Regions from separate parts of the Cytobacillus oceanisediminis genome, predicted to be linked through region 1. Evidence: predicted binding sites of a transcription regulator. Region 1 holds the regulator's gene; each other region holds the start of a gene.
The links. Region 1 encodes NrdR, which represses ribonucleotide reductase genes. Its sites were predicted from a motif close to AACACNATATATNGTGTT; they were not measured.
Positions count from the first base shown of each region.

Region 2: the regulator NrdR is predicted to act here: its motif matches at 2,070-2,087, upstream of IRB79_RS21590 (vitamin B12-dependent ribonucleotide reductase).
Region 3: the regulator NrdR is predicted to act here: its motif matches at 2,648-2,665, upstream of nrdJ (ribonucleoside-triphosphate reductase, adenosylcobalamin-dependent).

Region 1 is NZ_CP065511.1:4,584,866-4,590,138, forward strand. Features, by position in the region: gene dnaI (primosomal protein DnaI) at 224-1,153, opposite strand; gene IRB79_RS23025 (replication initiation and membrane attachment family protein) at 1,153-2,589, opposite strand; gene nrdR (transcriptional regulator NrdR) at 2,729-3,190, opposite strand; gene IRB79_RS23035 (hypothetical protein) at 3,305-3,709, opposite strand; gene speD (adenosylmethionine decarboxylase) at 3,849-4,223, opposite strand; gene IRB79_RS23045 (glyceraldehyde-3-phosphate dehydrogenase) at 4,547-5,273, opposite strand, start outside.
Region 2 is NZ_CP065511.1:4,299,991-4,305,263, reverse strand. Features, by position in the region: gene gcvPB (aminomethyl-transferring glycine dehydrogenase subunit GcvPB) at 1-226, shown strand, start outside; gene IRB79_RS21600 (rhodanese-like domain-containing protein) at 485-868, opposite strand; gene IRB79_RS21595 (lipoate--protein ligase family protein) at 1,051-1,887, shown strand; gene IRB79_RS21590 (vitamin B12-dependent ribonucleotide reductase) at 2,234-4,795, shown strand; gene splB (spore photoproduct lyase) at 4,939-5,273, shown strand, end outside.
Region 3 is NZ_CP065512.1:139,778-145,050, forward strand. Features, by position in the region: gene IRB79_RS27585 (DNA sulfur modification protein DndB) at 1-1,232, opposite strand, end outside; gene xerS (tyrosine recombinase XerS) at 1,355-2,476, opposite strand; gene nrdJ (ribonucleoside-triphosphate reductase, adenosylcobalamin-dependent) at 2,756-5,038, shown strand; gene IRB79_RS27600 (hypothetical protein) at 5,166-5,273, shown strand, end outside.

The DNA of each region.
Region 1 (5,273 bases):
TTAGCCTTTTAGTGCATTAAACTATAAGAAAAGCGGAAGCACCTTGCCCACCCCCGATACCTCGAGGGGGTAGGCGCTCCTCCTAAAAGCTAACGCTTTTAGTCGTGCGATGAATATGCTGCCGAAGCGTTCCTTGTGGAGCTAGACAGTTATCAAAGTTCCAAGGAATGATTTCTTTCTTAATAATAAAAGCTGCCGGAAACTTTATCGGCAGCTTAATATGTTATACTCTTCTGTTCGGTCCTTCCACAAGCACTGGTTCAGCAAGGTATTTAATGCGCTCCATGATTCTCCTTGCCTTCATTTTCTCTTCCTCGCCGCGCTGGCTGTAGGAGAGATGATGTTCGAGACCCTGCAGGTCGAAATTGGAAGTAAAGAAGGTTGGCAGGCTTTCCTGCATGCGGAACTGCAGAATCGGCCCTAAAATCTCATCCCTTGTCCAGCTGGACATGGTTTCTGCACCAATGTCATCGAACATTAAAACCGGTGCTTTTTTAATGGTTTCAATCTTGCTGTTCAAAGTTTGATCTCCAATTGAATTTTTCAATTCCCTGAATAGTTCAGGAACGTAGACAATCATGGAGGATACTTTCTGGCTTGCAAGCTTATTGGCAATAGCACCAAGCAAATAAGATTTGCCTACACCGAATTTCCCATAAAAATAAATTCCCTTTCCCTTGGATCCCGGCTGGTAGTCCATAACAAAAGATGCCGCCTTATCAACAGCCTCAATGCGATCGTCATCATCATATATGGAATCAAAAGTGGCATGAAGGATATCCGATGGTACATATAAGCTCTGAATTAATTTTTCATTTCTCCGCTTCTCATCGTGCATGACCTTGCGCGGGCACTTATCATATTTCAGATCGACCGATCCTCTTTGAATCACAAGTTCCGGATGATAGCCCTGCATAAAATTCACACAGCCCTCCAAGCTCGGACATTTATTGCACTCCTTGCTCTGCTGTGTATACTCAAAGAGTTTGCTAAGGCTCTTTTCAACCATCTCGGATGTTAATTCATCCCGATGAGTTTGGATAAAAGCCTTCACTTCAGGGTGATTGAGCGTTTGGTTTCTCATCAATTCATACCTTTTTTGAAAACCTTCATTGCCCGCAAGGCGCCTTAATGTTTCATTAATTTTCTCCATCAATCAGTCACCTCCTGTGAACGCAGTTTTTTTAATTTTTCATGAAGCTCCTTTTTTTTCATTTCCAGTTCATACTGATCCTTTTCGCTTATTTGCTGCTGGGGCTCTTTCTTTTTGGCGGATGCACTGCTTTTTTCATCAAACCAGTCCGGAAGCATCTCTGTCCTGATCGGCTTCTTTTTGTTTCCAGTTGTGCTGGCTGCTTTCTTTCCTTCCGCCCAATCCAGGTATTGCCGGTGTTCTTTCTTAGCTAAAAGCATAGCTTCCTGGGGTGTTTTTATTTTCTTTCTAGCCCAGTGGCCTGCTATTTTTTCTACGTAGCCTTTGGTCAATTTCATATCTGTTTTGAGCATAACATATTGAATCAGCACATTAATTACCCCTGGCAAAAGCTTTTGCTGAAACATGACATCTTCAATGATCTGCAGATCGGCTTTAGATGGCTCTGCCCCTCCTGATATATCTTTTAACAGCTGCCTTGGTGAGGTGATTTCCAAATAACGGATCAACTCTTCTTCCTGCGTTTCAGGCTGTTTTTTATGAGTCTGATGGATGGCAGGCTGAACCCTGTCAATTAGGGATGGCAGCTGGTCCTGGTTTTGGAATTGATACCAGTCCCGTGCAGATTTTCTCAACTCATCAATGTTTATCTCATTATCTTCATTTACAGCGCTGATGACGATATTTTTCATTTGAATAGGGTCGATTCCGTACAAAAAGGCAAGATTGCTGATGGATTCCTTTACTTTAACTGTAATAGCCTTTTTTGGTACTAGTGATTCATTCAGCCCTGCCTGAAGCAGTTCAAAATTAAAATCTTCATTCCCGATTTGAATACCTTCCTGCTCCTGCCTTCCAATATACCCTTCCACCTCTGATTCATTCATCATCTGCACCACTTCATCGTCAATCTCAAAAGAACCGGGGTGTCCTGATTGAAATACATCCTGAAAAGCCTTGGTTACTTCCTCATACCCTGTGGCTGTCTTCACCTTCTGGTCTGAGAAGAAGCGTTTCAGCCTCATAAATTGGTTTCTGCCCAATTTCTTATAAAGGTAAATATTGAGCATGCCATCAAGGAAAAATTGTTCAGGTGTCAGCGGGGGAAGCAGTTCATAAATAAATGACCTTGTCTCTTCACCTTTGTTTACGTATACCTTTAAAAGTCCTATCCCCTCAAGCTTGAGGCGGGCTTCATATATATCCTTGAGCCCCAAGTCCATGAAATTCATTAAACTATGGTGAGAATTAGAAGATGACCATAGCCGATTTTCTTCAAGTTCCGCCCATAATGTCATATATAAACTGAAGCACAAAGAGCCAATGAGCGGCTGGTATAACAGCGTCAGCACTTTTCGATCATAATCATGCAAAAGCCCGCTGGCTGCTACTGTATATCGATCAATGGGGAGCATCTCCTGCCAATGCTGGGCCATGGTATTCACCTTTTTCTATTAAGAATCTTTATTACATTGATTACTATCAAAAACATATACCGTAAAAAAAGAGCCAAAGAATCCTTCAGCCCATCAAACTATTTATTTCGAAACCAGGGACAGCGGCAACTGACCTGATTTAAGAGTGTTCTTTTTTGATTAATTCTTTGAGTTCATCAATAAAAACATTGATATCTTTAAATTGCCTGTAAACCGATGCGAAACGAACATATGCCACATCATCCACATTTGCGAGCCTGTCCATGACCATTTCGCCAATTTCATCGCTTTTTATTTCGGAGACACCGTTGCTGCGGAGCTCTTTTTCCACTTCAAAAGTAATGTCCTCCAGGTCCTTTAGGGCAACCGGCCTCTTTTCACATGCTTTAATAAGGCCTCTCAGTATTTTTTCCCGGCTGAATTCCTCTCTGGTGCCTTCTTTTTTCACAACGATTAAAGGAATTTCTTCCACTTTTTCAAAAGTCGTAAACCGGTATCCGCATTTCTCGCATTCCCTTCTGCGCCGAATGGACCTGCTGTCATCAACAGGACGGGAATCGAGAACACGGGTATTATTGTTTTGGCATGAAGGGCATCTCATACAATCAGCTCCGAATTCTTTTATAAGTAAGTTATTTTGCTGGCGTTAGACCAATTACCGAATTTTATTTGTTACTCTTATCTTATAAAAAAGGAGTTGTCAGTACAAGTACAACTATTTATCTGCGTTTCTTGCAGAACCGAGAAAATCATGCCGTTTATTCACCTTTTCATAAATGGAAAGAACTTCTCTCTTAAGGATTGGGTGGACACCTGCCGGAGAGGATTGCTCAGTTGAGATATTGATATCTACAGCCGTTTCGAAAGGCCTGACAGTCACGACTGTGACAATGGCAAAACAAGATTTATCTTTCTTAATTTCTGCTGCTATCTCGCCGCGTTCTCTGGAAGTGCTGAGAATGTTCACATTTGGGTCTGCTTTAAATAAATCTTCAATCGTTTGCATCATTTGAGCTGTATTGGTTCTATAATATCTTGTAGTGAGCTCAGGATCAGAGTGGTTTTCATTTGTTTCACACTGCTTTTTATAGCGGCTGGCAAGCTGCCTGAAAATAGACATCCTCTTTCCTCCGTTATTTATTATGTATCCTTATTGTACTATTTTTGCGGAAGATACTAAAGGCAGTGGTAGTGTATTAAAGCAAAATAAAAAGAGGTGTATTCAATACACCTCTGGATTGCCTAAGTTCATTCTGTTATTAAAGTACTTGAGCTTGTTTAACTTGAACTGGACCCATACCGCGAGGAATTTCGATATTCTCACGCGTTTGAGCTCCTAACGATTCTGCAATAAAGTCTGCAGCGATGTTAGGGTCAAGATCTCCACACGTATATACATCAATGCTGGCATAGCCATGCTCCGGGAAGCTGTGAATAGTTAAATGAGATTCAGAGATGATAACCACTCCGCTTACACCCTGTGGCGCAAATTTATGAAATGCAACCTCGCGAATTTCAGCACCAGATTTTAATGCAGCATTTACGAATGTCTGCTCAATAAAATCCATATCATTTAACTTTTCAAAATCGCATCCCCAAAGTTCTGAGATTACGTGACGACCCATAGTTTCCATATTCAAATTTCCCCCTTTAAACTTTTAAGCTATTAATTAATGAAATTCCAGATTTAAACTGGTCCATAACTACCACGGGGGAAAGTTAGTCCAGAGAGGTCCTAACCCTTTAAGTAGCTACCATACCAAAACCTCGGAGAAGTTCACGAGGATTAGTATACTTTGTTTAATTTCTTTTTGCAACACATTGTTTTACATTTTTTTTGGCAAAATTTTTGAAGACTTTGTCCTTCTCAGGATTAAATTTGTCCAATAAAAGGAGCCTGCCGGGGAATGGCAGGCTTTAAGGGTATGGGTAGTTTTATATTAAGAGAAACTGGCTATTAACCAATTTTTACTGCAGATGCCTGGAAAAGTTCCTGTGCAACAAATTTTGTTAAGTCTACAACGCGGCAAGAATAGCCCCACTCATTATCGTACCATGCAAGTACTTTCACTTTGCTGGTGCCGATTACCATTGTAGATAATCCATCAATGATGGCAGAGTGTTCATTTGTGTTGAAATCAATTGAAACCAATGGTTCGTCAGTAATATCAAGGATACCGTGCAGCGATCCGTGTGAAGCAGTTGCAAATGCCGCATTCACTTCTTCTATTGTAACGTCGCGCTTTAAATCCACCACGAGGTCAACTAAAGAAACGTTTGGCGTTGGGACACGGAGTGCCATTCCATGCAATTTGCCCTTTAAGTGAGGCAATACCAGCGACAAAGCTTTGGCGGCACCAGTGGAAGTCGGGATTATGGACTGTCCGCAAGCACGTGCCCGGCGTAAATCCTTGTGCGGGTTATCAATATTCTTTTGGTCGTTTGTATATGCATGAACTGTGGTCATAAGTCCGTTTTCAATTCCAAATTGTTCATCAAGGACTTTTGCAACAGGTGCAAGGCAGTTTGTTGTACATGATGCATTTGAAATAATATCATGTTCTTCAATTTTTAATGCGCTTTCATTTACGCCCATAACAATAGTCACATCTTCATTTTTTCCAGGAGCAGTAAGAATTACTTTTTTAGCCCCGGCTTCAAGGTGAAGAGCTGCTTTATCACGT
Region 2 (5,273 bases), 280 kb from region 1:
AACCATCTACTTCCCGCTTAACGTGGAAGAGTGCATTATGATTGAGCCGACAGAAACAGAATCAAAAGAAACGCTGGACGCTTTTGTCGACGCCATGATTCAAATAGCTAAAGAAGCTGAGGAAAACCCTGAGATTGTCCAGGAAGCACCTCACACAACAGTAATTGGACGTCTGGATGAAACAATGGCTGCGAGAAAGCCGGTTCTTCGTTATCAAAAGCAATAAAATGCAAAAAAAGTGTGTCCTAAAAAGGACACTCTTTTTTTGCGGCAAATAAACTAATTGTGAACTCTGGGAAGGGAATAGGGGAGTTTGGGAATAATTCAGCGATTCCGGGGAAAAGAATCGAAAACCAGGGAAAGAATCAAGGAAAATGAGGAAAACAACAGCGGATTTGAGGAATGACTTATAATTGAACCGGCAGAGGGGCTCTCCCAATCAAGAGACCCCGTTAAGATAACGGGGTCTTTTCAAATATTGCTATTATTTTTTCGCTTTCACTTTTCCTGTCCATTTTTTAAATCCGCCCTGCAGGTGTGAAAGGTCTTTGTAGCCTTTACGATGCAAAAACTGGGCAGCTCTTGCACTTCTCATGCCGCTTTGGCAATATAAGTAGACTGGCTTGTCCGGACGCAATTCTTTCATGCGCATTTTCATTTGTGAAAGCGGTATATTGCGGGCACCTAAAATATGGCCGTTTTCAAATTCATTTGGTTCACGTACATCAATTAATTGGGCTTTTCTGTAGCCTTCCCTAAACTGGTCTTCCGTAAGCGTTTTAACAATTCGGCGCTGATAAAACCAGGTTATCACGGAATAGGTAATGATTGCACCCAAAATGATTAGAATGAAATAAAGTGTTTCCAATATGTCTTTCTCCTTTCACACATAGGTAAGCCAACTAATATTATATAAGCCTTTCCTAATAGGAGTAAAGGAAATCTGTTAAATTTGTTATGGAAATTCAACTTGCTTTAAATTTCACTGGAATTTTGGTAGACTATTAACCGCAAATGACTAGTTAAAGAATCTGAAAATGAGGGCTACATATGACTAAAGAAGTTTGGCGATTTATCGATTCAGGGGAGGGGTCACCTTCTTTTAATATGGCTTTGGATGAAGCATTGCTTGACTGGAACAGTGAGGGCAAAATGCCACCAGTCATCCGTTTTTACGGCTGGAATCCAGCCACTCTTTCAATCGGTTATTTCCAAAAGGTTGAAAAAGAAATAGATATGGAAGCTGTAAAGCAGCATGGATTGGGATTTGTCCGCAGGCCTACAGGCGGAAGAGGAGTGCTTCATGAACATGAACTCACATACAGTGTGATCGTTCCTGAAGCCCACCCCGAAATGCCGAATACAGTTACAGAAGCGTACAGAGTCATTTCTGAAGGGATTTTAAAAGGTTTTCACGGACTTGGTATGGAAGCTTATTTCGCAGTCCCAAAGACAGCTGAAGAAAGGGACTCTCTGAAAAATCCAAGATCTGCTGTTTGTTTTGATGCCCCCAGCTGGTATGAACTTGTTGTAGAAGGCCGTAAAGTGGCGGGGAGTGCACAAACAAGGCAAAAAGGCGTAATCCTTCAGCATGGTTCCATTTTGCTTGATTTGGATGAAGACAAGCTGTTCAGCTTGTTCAAGTATCCGAATGACAGAGTCAAAGAGAGAATGCAAAAAGCTTTTAAAAATAAAGCTGTTGCCATAAATGAGCTGACAACTGAAAAAATTACCCTGGATCAAGCAAAAACAGCTTTCAAAAAGGGATTTGAAGAAGGCTTAAATATTGAGCTTGAACCTTACAAGCTTACAGATGAAGAAATGGCATATGTACAAAAAATCGCAAAAGAGCGATATGAAAGTGATGACTGGAACTATAAGAGATAAAAGCGGCTGAGTCGCTTTTTCTCTTTTTTTAATGAATAATTTTCCAATTGTTACCCTGTAAAAGTGCAAGCTTCAAAATATGTTAAAATTTATCGTTAATTGTCGGAAATCGGCTATTAACTCTGTTTTTCTTTAAATTCTAGTATATTTTAAGTTTGACAAAATCACATTTAGCTGAACCTGACACAATATGTAGTGGTGTCGAAAATATTTAGGACACTATATATTGATTTTGGGGTTTGAGGTATGGTAACTTTAGGGTACTCTTTTAAAACAGATAGATTTACTCTATCTGCCCAAATGCTTACACATTAATTGATAATTGAATTTAGAAGGAGTTGTAACAATGTCTGTTGCTCTAGGACAAAAAATGAAATTGAACATTGATCGTTTAAACAAGGACATCCGTCTCTTTCCTCAGGTTCATCCTGTAACCCCAGATATGAAAATGACCCACAAAGGTGTTTCCCGCTTAGTTATGCTTGATCGCTACACTTTCAAAGACACCGAAAAAGTAACACTCACAAATGGTGACTTCGTTGTCCTCACCATCAAAGAGGATCCGAAATTTCCTGCACGGGGCCTGGGCTTTATCCAGGATATCGATTGGGAAAACAAGACAGCCAAAGTTTTAGTAGAGGAAGATTACAGAGGAGTGCTGGATGATCCGGAAGAATCGAGAACAGGCATTATTACAAAGCCTCTTGATGTAATCGAGAAGCCCCTTGAAATCTTCTATGAGCAAATCGCCAAGCGTAACGCAACAGGCCTGGCATCTGTTGAGAAAACCGAAGAAAAGAAAAAAGAATGGTTTGAAAAATTCTATCAGGAATTGAAAAACTTGAATTTCATTCCGGCTGGCCGCGTATTGTATGGAGCGGGTGCCGACACAGATGTTACGTATTTCAACTGCTACGTAATGCCATTCGTACAGGACTCCCGTGAAGGAATTTCCGAACACCGCAAGCAGGTAATGGAAATCATGAGCCGAGGCGGAGGAGTTGGGACAAACGGTTCGACCCTAAGACCGCGCAACACACTGGCTAAAGGAGTAAACGGCAAGTCATCGGGTTCCGTATCCTGGCTTGATGATATTGCGAAGCTTACACACCTTGTGGAGCAGGGAGGTTCCCGCAGAGGTGCTCAGATGATTATGCTGGCGGACTGGCATCCGGACATTATCGAATTCATCATCTCGAAAATGCAAAACCCAAGAATCCTACGATTCCTTCTTGAAAATACAAATGATGAAACAATAAAAAAATATGCTAAAGAAAAATTAAAATTCACTCCATTTACTGAACAGGAAATTGCCATGTACCAGGGTATTATTAATTACAAGAGCATTCCTGGCTATGGCGGGTTCAGTGATAAAATCATAAAGGATGCTGAAGAAAAACTGGAGACTGGCGGTACTTACAGTGTTCATAATTCTGAATTCCTTACTGGGGCAAACATTTCAGTCTGCCTGACAAAAGAATTTATGGATGCAGTTGAAAATGATGCAGAATATGAGCTTCGCTTCCCAGATGTTGAATCATATGATGCTGATACCATGAAAACCTACAACGAAGAATGGCATAAAGTCGGTGACGTCAGAGAATGGGGAAAACTTGGCTATAAAGTCCGTGTTCACCGCAAAATCAAAGCGAAAGAACTTTGGAACCTGATTAATATCTGTGCAACATACTCAGCAGAGCCAGGTATTTTCTTTATTGATAATGCCAACGACATGACCAATGCACAGGCTTACGGACAAAGGGTTGTAGCAACAAATCCATGTGGCGAACAGCCACTCGCACCATATTCTGTCTGCAACCTTGCAGCAGTGAACCTTGCAGAAATGGCAGATAAGGAAAATAAGACCGTTAACTTTGAAAAGCTGAAGCGTACTGTTGAAGTAGGAGTACGTATGCAGGACAATGTAATAGATGCTACTCCATACTTCCTTGAAGAAAACAAAAAGCAGGCATTAGGCGAGCGCCGTGTTGGTCTTGGTGTTATGGGGCTTCATGATCTGCTGATCTATTGTGAAACAGAATATGGTTCTGAAGAAGGCAATGTGCTGATTGACAAAGTCTTCGAAACCATTGCAACAACAGCTTACAAAGCTTCTGTAGAGCTTGCGAAGGAAAAAGGGAGCTTCCCATTCTTAACAGGTGATAATCCTGAAGAAACAAATCGCCTGCGCAAAGCTTTTACAGAAACAGGCTTCATGCAGAAAATGCCAGAGGATATCCGTGAATCCATTTTAGAAAGCGGAATCCGTAATTCACATCTGCTGACTGTTGCTCCTACTGGATCCACAGGTACCATGGTTGGAGTATCTACAGGTCTTGAACCATATTTCTCCTTCTCATACTTCAGAAGCGGCCGCTTAGGCAAGTTCATTGAAGTGAAGGCAGATATTGTTCAGGAATATTTAGACCGCAATCCGGATGCAGATCCGAATAATCTGCCTGAATGGTTTGTGGCAGCGATGGATCTGGCTCCAGAAGCTCACGCAGATGTTCAATGTGTGATACAGCGCTGGATCGACAGCTCGATCAGTAAAACAGTAAACGCACCGAAGGGCTACAGTGTTGAACAGGTTGAGAAAGTGTATGAACGCCTATACCGCGGCGGTGCAAAGGGCGGCACAGTCTATGTAGACGGATCACGCGATTCTCAAGTATTAACGCTGAAAGCTGAAGAGAACAGCTTTGAAGGTACAGATACAGTCAAAAAAGAAAAATCAAAGCAGCATGTAGTTCTGGTTGATACAATCAGCGACCTGCGTTCAACCGATGTAACAATCGGTTCGGAAGTCGGCAATACATGCCCAGTATGCCGTAAAGGAAAAGTCAAAGAAATTGGCGGCTGCAATACTTGCACTAACTGTAATGCACAGCTGAAATGCGGCTTATAAAAATAATTTAAAAGACCAAAGAAGATGGAAATAATTGTTCCATCTTCTTTTTTTGCTGGTGGATCATTTGGTTCATACTACAGTCATAGGGTTTAGCGGATATTTTTCGCTGGCAGGACAAATTGATAAAGTGAGGTATGCCTATGAAGCCATTTATCCCTCAGTTAGTTTATATAGAACCTCAAGCTCTTGAATATCCCCTGGGAAGAGAGCTAAAGGAAAAATTTGAAAAAATGAACTTAGAAATTAGGGAAACAACATCACATAACCAGGTCAGAAATATTCCAGGTGATAACGAATTGCAAAAATACCGAAATGCGAAATCCACTTTGGTGGTAGGCATTAGACGGACTCTGAAATTTGATACATCCAAGCCTTCGGCAGAATACGCCATTCCCCTTGCTACAGGCTGCATGGGCCACTGTCATTATTGCTATCTGCAAACTACACTTGGAAGCAAGCCATATATTCGCACGTA
Region 3 (5,273 bases), on a different replicon from region 1:
AACTTAAATTGTCCCTGACCTTCAAGAGCATTAGGCTCTTTAACGCTTAATTTAGTCTTGTCCTTTTTGTCTGTAGAAACAACTACATCAGCATCAAGATTATCCACCAAAGCATCAAAGACAGCTACAATGCCATGGTTGCCGCTTGCACCGAAAGAGATTCCGCCTCTTTTGGTTTCAATAGCGCGGTATTGTTTCCAGTAATCAATATCCAGATCCCAGTTTACTTTTCTAATAGCTTCCCAGATAACATCTTCGTCTTCGACTCCCAGAATGTATCTGCAGTAGTTTACAAACTTTGCGATAGCCTGGATTGTATAACTCTTTTCAGTGATATACTTTCCTTTTTCGTTGATATCAGCCGGTAGATTCCTAAAGATATTATCGAAGGTTTTATTTGCTGATTCCTTATAAGACTTATAATTCTTCTTGGTAATGCTGTCTCGATTATGCTTCAGCAGCTCTCTGAACATAGATTTTATGCTGGCATAAATAGATGTTAGCAAGATTGTGTTTGGATTGTTCTTTTGAATGCTCATCTTATCGTATTCGACGCCATAGTGTACCAGATACCTATTTTCTTCAGCTAATTCTCTAGCCATCCTGGAAATAGGATCTGTCTGAGCCAAGCGGATTGTAGCGGATCGCGATGGACGCTGTGCTAAATTGTTAGTGTCATGGAATAATTGCATCTCTTCTTCTTCGGAAAGGTTATTAAATATAACTATAGGGATGACCATTTCTTTAAGGTCATTCATCTGCTGAGTTAATTCCGTAATTTCTTCCTTATCTTTTGTTTTATTAATCCTGCCTTGAAGAATCCTAATCGCTTCATTAATTCCATAAAATCGATGCTGGCCATCATTTATGGAAAGTTTACTTTCCCGCGTATCTATAGCCACTTTGTGAGTAGCCTCATCGTAAAAGATATGTCCTCTGGCAGTTACCGTAATACCAGGGAAAAACCTCATTTTAGTAGGGTCTTCAACCCAATCTAATGTGTATCTACCAATTTTCCTAACTTTTCTTTGATTTAGTTCACGCTGGACATCTGGAAAGACAGTTAAAAACTTTATTAAATCCTTAAACGGAAGAACTGTTGAAAATACTTCCTTTCCAAATTGTTTCCCCTTAATTCCGCTAATTGTTGCAAAATGGTTTAGTTGTAGATCGTGATTCATTTTATTCTTTACCATTTCTTCCACTTCGTGCATTCTCTCCTCAACATACATTCCCCTAAACCTCCATATTTTGTCTTAGATGTAGATTCCAAATCAACCATCTTTACCCCTATTGTTATAGTGATAAACCAAAATATGAAAGTTTTGGGGGAAACTTAGTATTTGTTTTTAACTTATTCAAATGCCTGGTCTATTAAATCGCGATCATCGTCTTCAAACATGTGGGTATAGATTTGTGTAGTCTCCATTGATTCATGCCCCAAGGCTTTCTGAACCCCTCGTATATTCTTTGTCTTTTTAAATAGGTATGTACCAAAACTATGACGTAGACTATGGGGAGTCATGTCTTTTCCGTATGCTTTCGCATATTTCATCACCATTTTTTGAATCGTATTTTTGCTGATGGGATTTACTTTTCCGGCATACTTCGTCAAAAAGAGGGGCTCGTTCGGTCCTGAAGCGGCTTTAAAAACATTTTGTCTAATTTCTAAATAATCACGGAGATATTCCTGGGTTTGCTTTGGAAAGAAGACAATATCCTCTTTTCCTCTTTTGCGGTCCACAAGAAGCTTTCTTTCTTCTACATTTATATCCTTCAGGCGAAGACTGATTAATTCACCGACACGCAATCCACTACCCAGCAATAAAGATACGATAGCAGCATCCCTGGAACGGTTAATGTTCCAGTAAGCTCTTTGCATCTTAGATAATTCTTTAACCTCTCCATTAGATGATAACGCACCTTCTCCATATCCTACCATAATAAAATCCTGGAAGTCGGTAAGTTCCTGGTTCCGAAGGATATTACTCTTCAGCTTTTCAGCTTTTGCTTTGGCTGAGGTTTTCTTCATGGAAACTTTCGTATTCTCCATAATGTTTTTTGAAAGGTATATAGAACCCGTTTCTCGATTCGTATGGGTGTGCAGAAATTCAAATAAGTTTCGCAGGGCACTTATTTTCCGGCTGATGGTTGAATCCTTATTCTTTGTTTTGTAATAACGATTCCCTTTATTGTGGGAATCCTGCCTATTCTTCAAATAGGAGCGGTAATGGGATATATCCATTTCAATTAGACGTTCTATATCTTCTAAAGTTATCTCCATAATACTGTTTTTCCCAGGCACAATGGAATGCCACATCCATTCTAAAAAGTCCTGTATGTCTAAAGCATAGGAAAGAACAGTTGTAGGAGTTAAGGAATCCAGACTGATCTGGATGTATTCCGAAACGTAATACGGCAAAAGAGGTCGAAGCTGTTCTAACTTTTCATAGTCTTTCTCACGTTGGATCCTCATATTTTTTCACCTCAACTCTATTTTATCTGCCAAATTTTAGCGTTGCAAGAACAATCGTTCGATAAAAAATACGAGTTCTGTCCTCCTTTTTTTCCATGAAAAAAATCTTCTAATACGGATTGACATTCTAATATCTAAGGGTTGTATTGATTGAGCACCAAATCCGGATGTGGCACTACATATAGTGTCTTTCGGTTTAGTAATCAATTATTCACTCACTGCTTATGGCCAGCCCATCAGCGTGTAGATAAGGAAAAACACATCTAAGGAGGAACCGTTTTGTCTGCTAAAGTCATGAAGTTTGAAGTTAAACCCCAATTTGTAAGTGAGAGTTTCATCAATCGGCTCAGAAATCAGCAGCCGCCCGTAAATGCCATTTCAGAATTTACGTTTTACCGTACTTATTCCCGCTATGAGGAAGCATTAAAACGGAGAGAAACGTGGCTGGAAGCAGTTGTCCGTTCATCCGAATACAGCATCAGCCTGGCGATTGAACAATTGCAGCGTGTAGGTCTTTATGAAAAAGAAATTCATTTGCCGATGTTTATCGAAGAAGCTGAAGAGCTTATTGAGGCTCAATATATGCTCGAGACATTCGTATCGGGACGTACGCTTTATACTGGTGGTTCCATTGCCTCTAGGCTATATCCTCTATCCAATTTTAACTGCTCCGGTGCAGTAATGGACTCACTTAAAAAGTTCGGTGAGCTTTTTTATCTTCTAATGGTAGGAACGGGATTTGGTTTCCGCGTAACAAAAGAAGATGTAGCTAAGCTTCCGGCAATCCGACAGGATATTGAAATTGAGCACAAACCTTACGAGCCAAGACCGAAGCATATGCGTTATGAAGAATCTGTTCTTCGGTCATCTGGCGAAACAGCTACTTTGCATATTGGTGACTCGAAAGAGGGATGGAGACAATCCATTGATTTCTTCTTTGAGTTATTAACGAAGAAAGTTTATTCAAACGTAAAGAAGCTGGTGATCATTTATGATTCAATCCGTGAAAAGGGAAGCCGCTTAAAGACTTTTGGAGGAACTGCTTCCGGATGGACAAGCATGCATAACATGTTTGTGACCATTGATAAAGTGATCCATGACCAGCTGGATGAAAGAATTGCCCCAATCAAAGAAGGGAAACTTCGCCCTATTCATGTTATGGATATCTCAAATGCAATAGCCTACAATGTAGTTTCAGGTGGCGTAAGAAGGTCTGCACAGGTATGCCTTTTCGACCATGATGACAAGGAAGTTTTATTCGCTAAATATGGCCTGAACGGTCTTTACGGACATAAGGCAAAAGAAGGCTATGATAAGCTGAAGAAAATGTCCAACGATGTTCCGGAAATGGAATTCATTTTTGATGAAAATGTCGTAGATGAAGAGGGCAATCAGATTCCTTTCGTTCCTGGACGATACCACTTAGAACATCGCCGTATGTCTAATAACTCCGCTTTATACTTCAAAAAACCATCCCGCAAACAACTCAAACTAATTGTTTCCCTATTGAAATTCGAAGGAGAGCCGGGCTTCATTAATGGTGAAGAAGCTCTAAGACGCTTCCCTTGGTTTAAGACTGTGAATCCTTGTGTTGAAATTCTTCTTGATGATAGAGGTCTTTGTAACCTATCCACAATTCCAGCTATCAACCATGTTAAAGACGGGAAGCTGGACAAGGAATCCCTTTTAAAAGCTGCTCGCATTTCAGCAAGAATCGGTGTCCGCATGACAACAATCGATCTTGAACTTCCGGAATGGGATGAGATCCAGAAGAAACACCGCTTAACAGGCTGCTCTTTAACTGGATGGCAGGACATGAAGGAAGCGGTTGGAATGACAGACGAAGAAGAAAATGTACTTCTTGAAGAGCTTCGTGCTGTCACGAAAGCCGAGTCCTACCGTTATGCTGACTTCTTAATGGTGCCAAGACCTAAAAACGTTACTGCAGTTAAGCCGGAAGGCACTCAAAGCTTGCTTGCAGGCGGAGTTTCTTCAGGTCTTCATGCAGCACATAGTCCTTACTATATTCGCCGTATTCGTGTATCAGCAACTGACCCTCTTGCAATGGCAATGGAGTCAATGGGCTTCAAGCTGGAGAATGAAGTTGGCCAAGGAATCACCTATACTGATCCTGCAACTGGAGAGGTAGTAACAACGGCTGTTTCCACGAAAGTAGCTTCTTTCTATATTAAATCCCCATCTAAGCGCACGAAGGACGACCTGACTGTTGAAGAACAGTTTGATACGTACTTCCGCTTCCAGAAGCATTACACGGATCAGAACACTTCCAATACAATTACTGTTAAACCTCATGAGTGGGATACAGTTGAGGAAATCCTTTGGAACCGGTGGGATGAAATGCTTGCTGTCTCTTTCTTATCCTTGGACGGCGGAACCTATCAATTAGCGCCGCTTGAATCAATTACTGAAAAGCAATACAACGAGTTCTCGGAAAATCTTCCGGTATTTGACCCAGAAGTATTGGAGCGTTTTGATACCCGTGAAGACTTTGACCTTGAAGACGCAGCAGCATGTGAAGGTGGAGCTTGCCCGATCCGATAAGGATTGGGTATCCCGCCAAGCAATAATGGGGGAAGAGCAATGAAAGCATTAGAGACGAAACCAGAGGGCATGTCCCTGGAAGAGTTTATCAATCTGAGAATGTTTTTTGGCTTATGCAGGTAATAAAATGAGTTACCTAAAAGAGAAAGAAGAAATTATCGGCACCAAGGTTTATGCTTACTGGAACCTTCATAAAAAAATATGGAGCCTTTCAGATGGCAGGCATGTCCTTTAT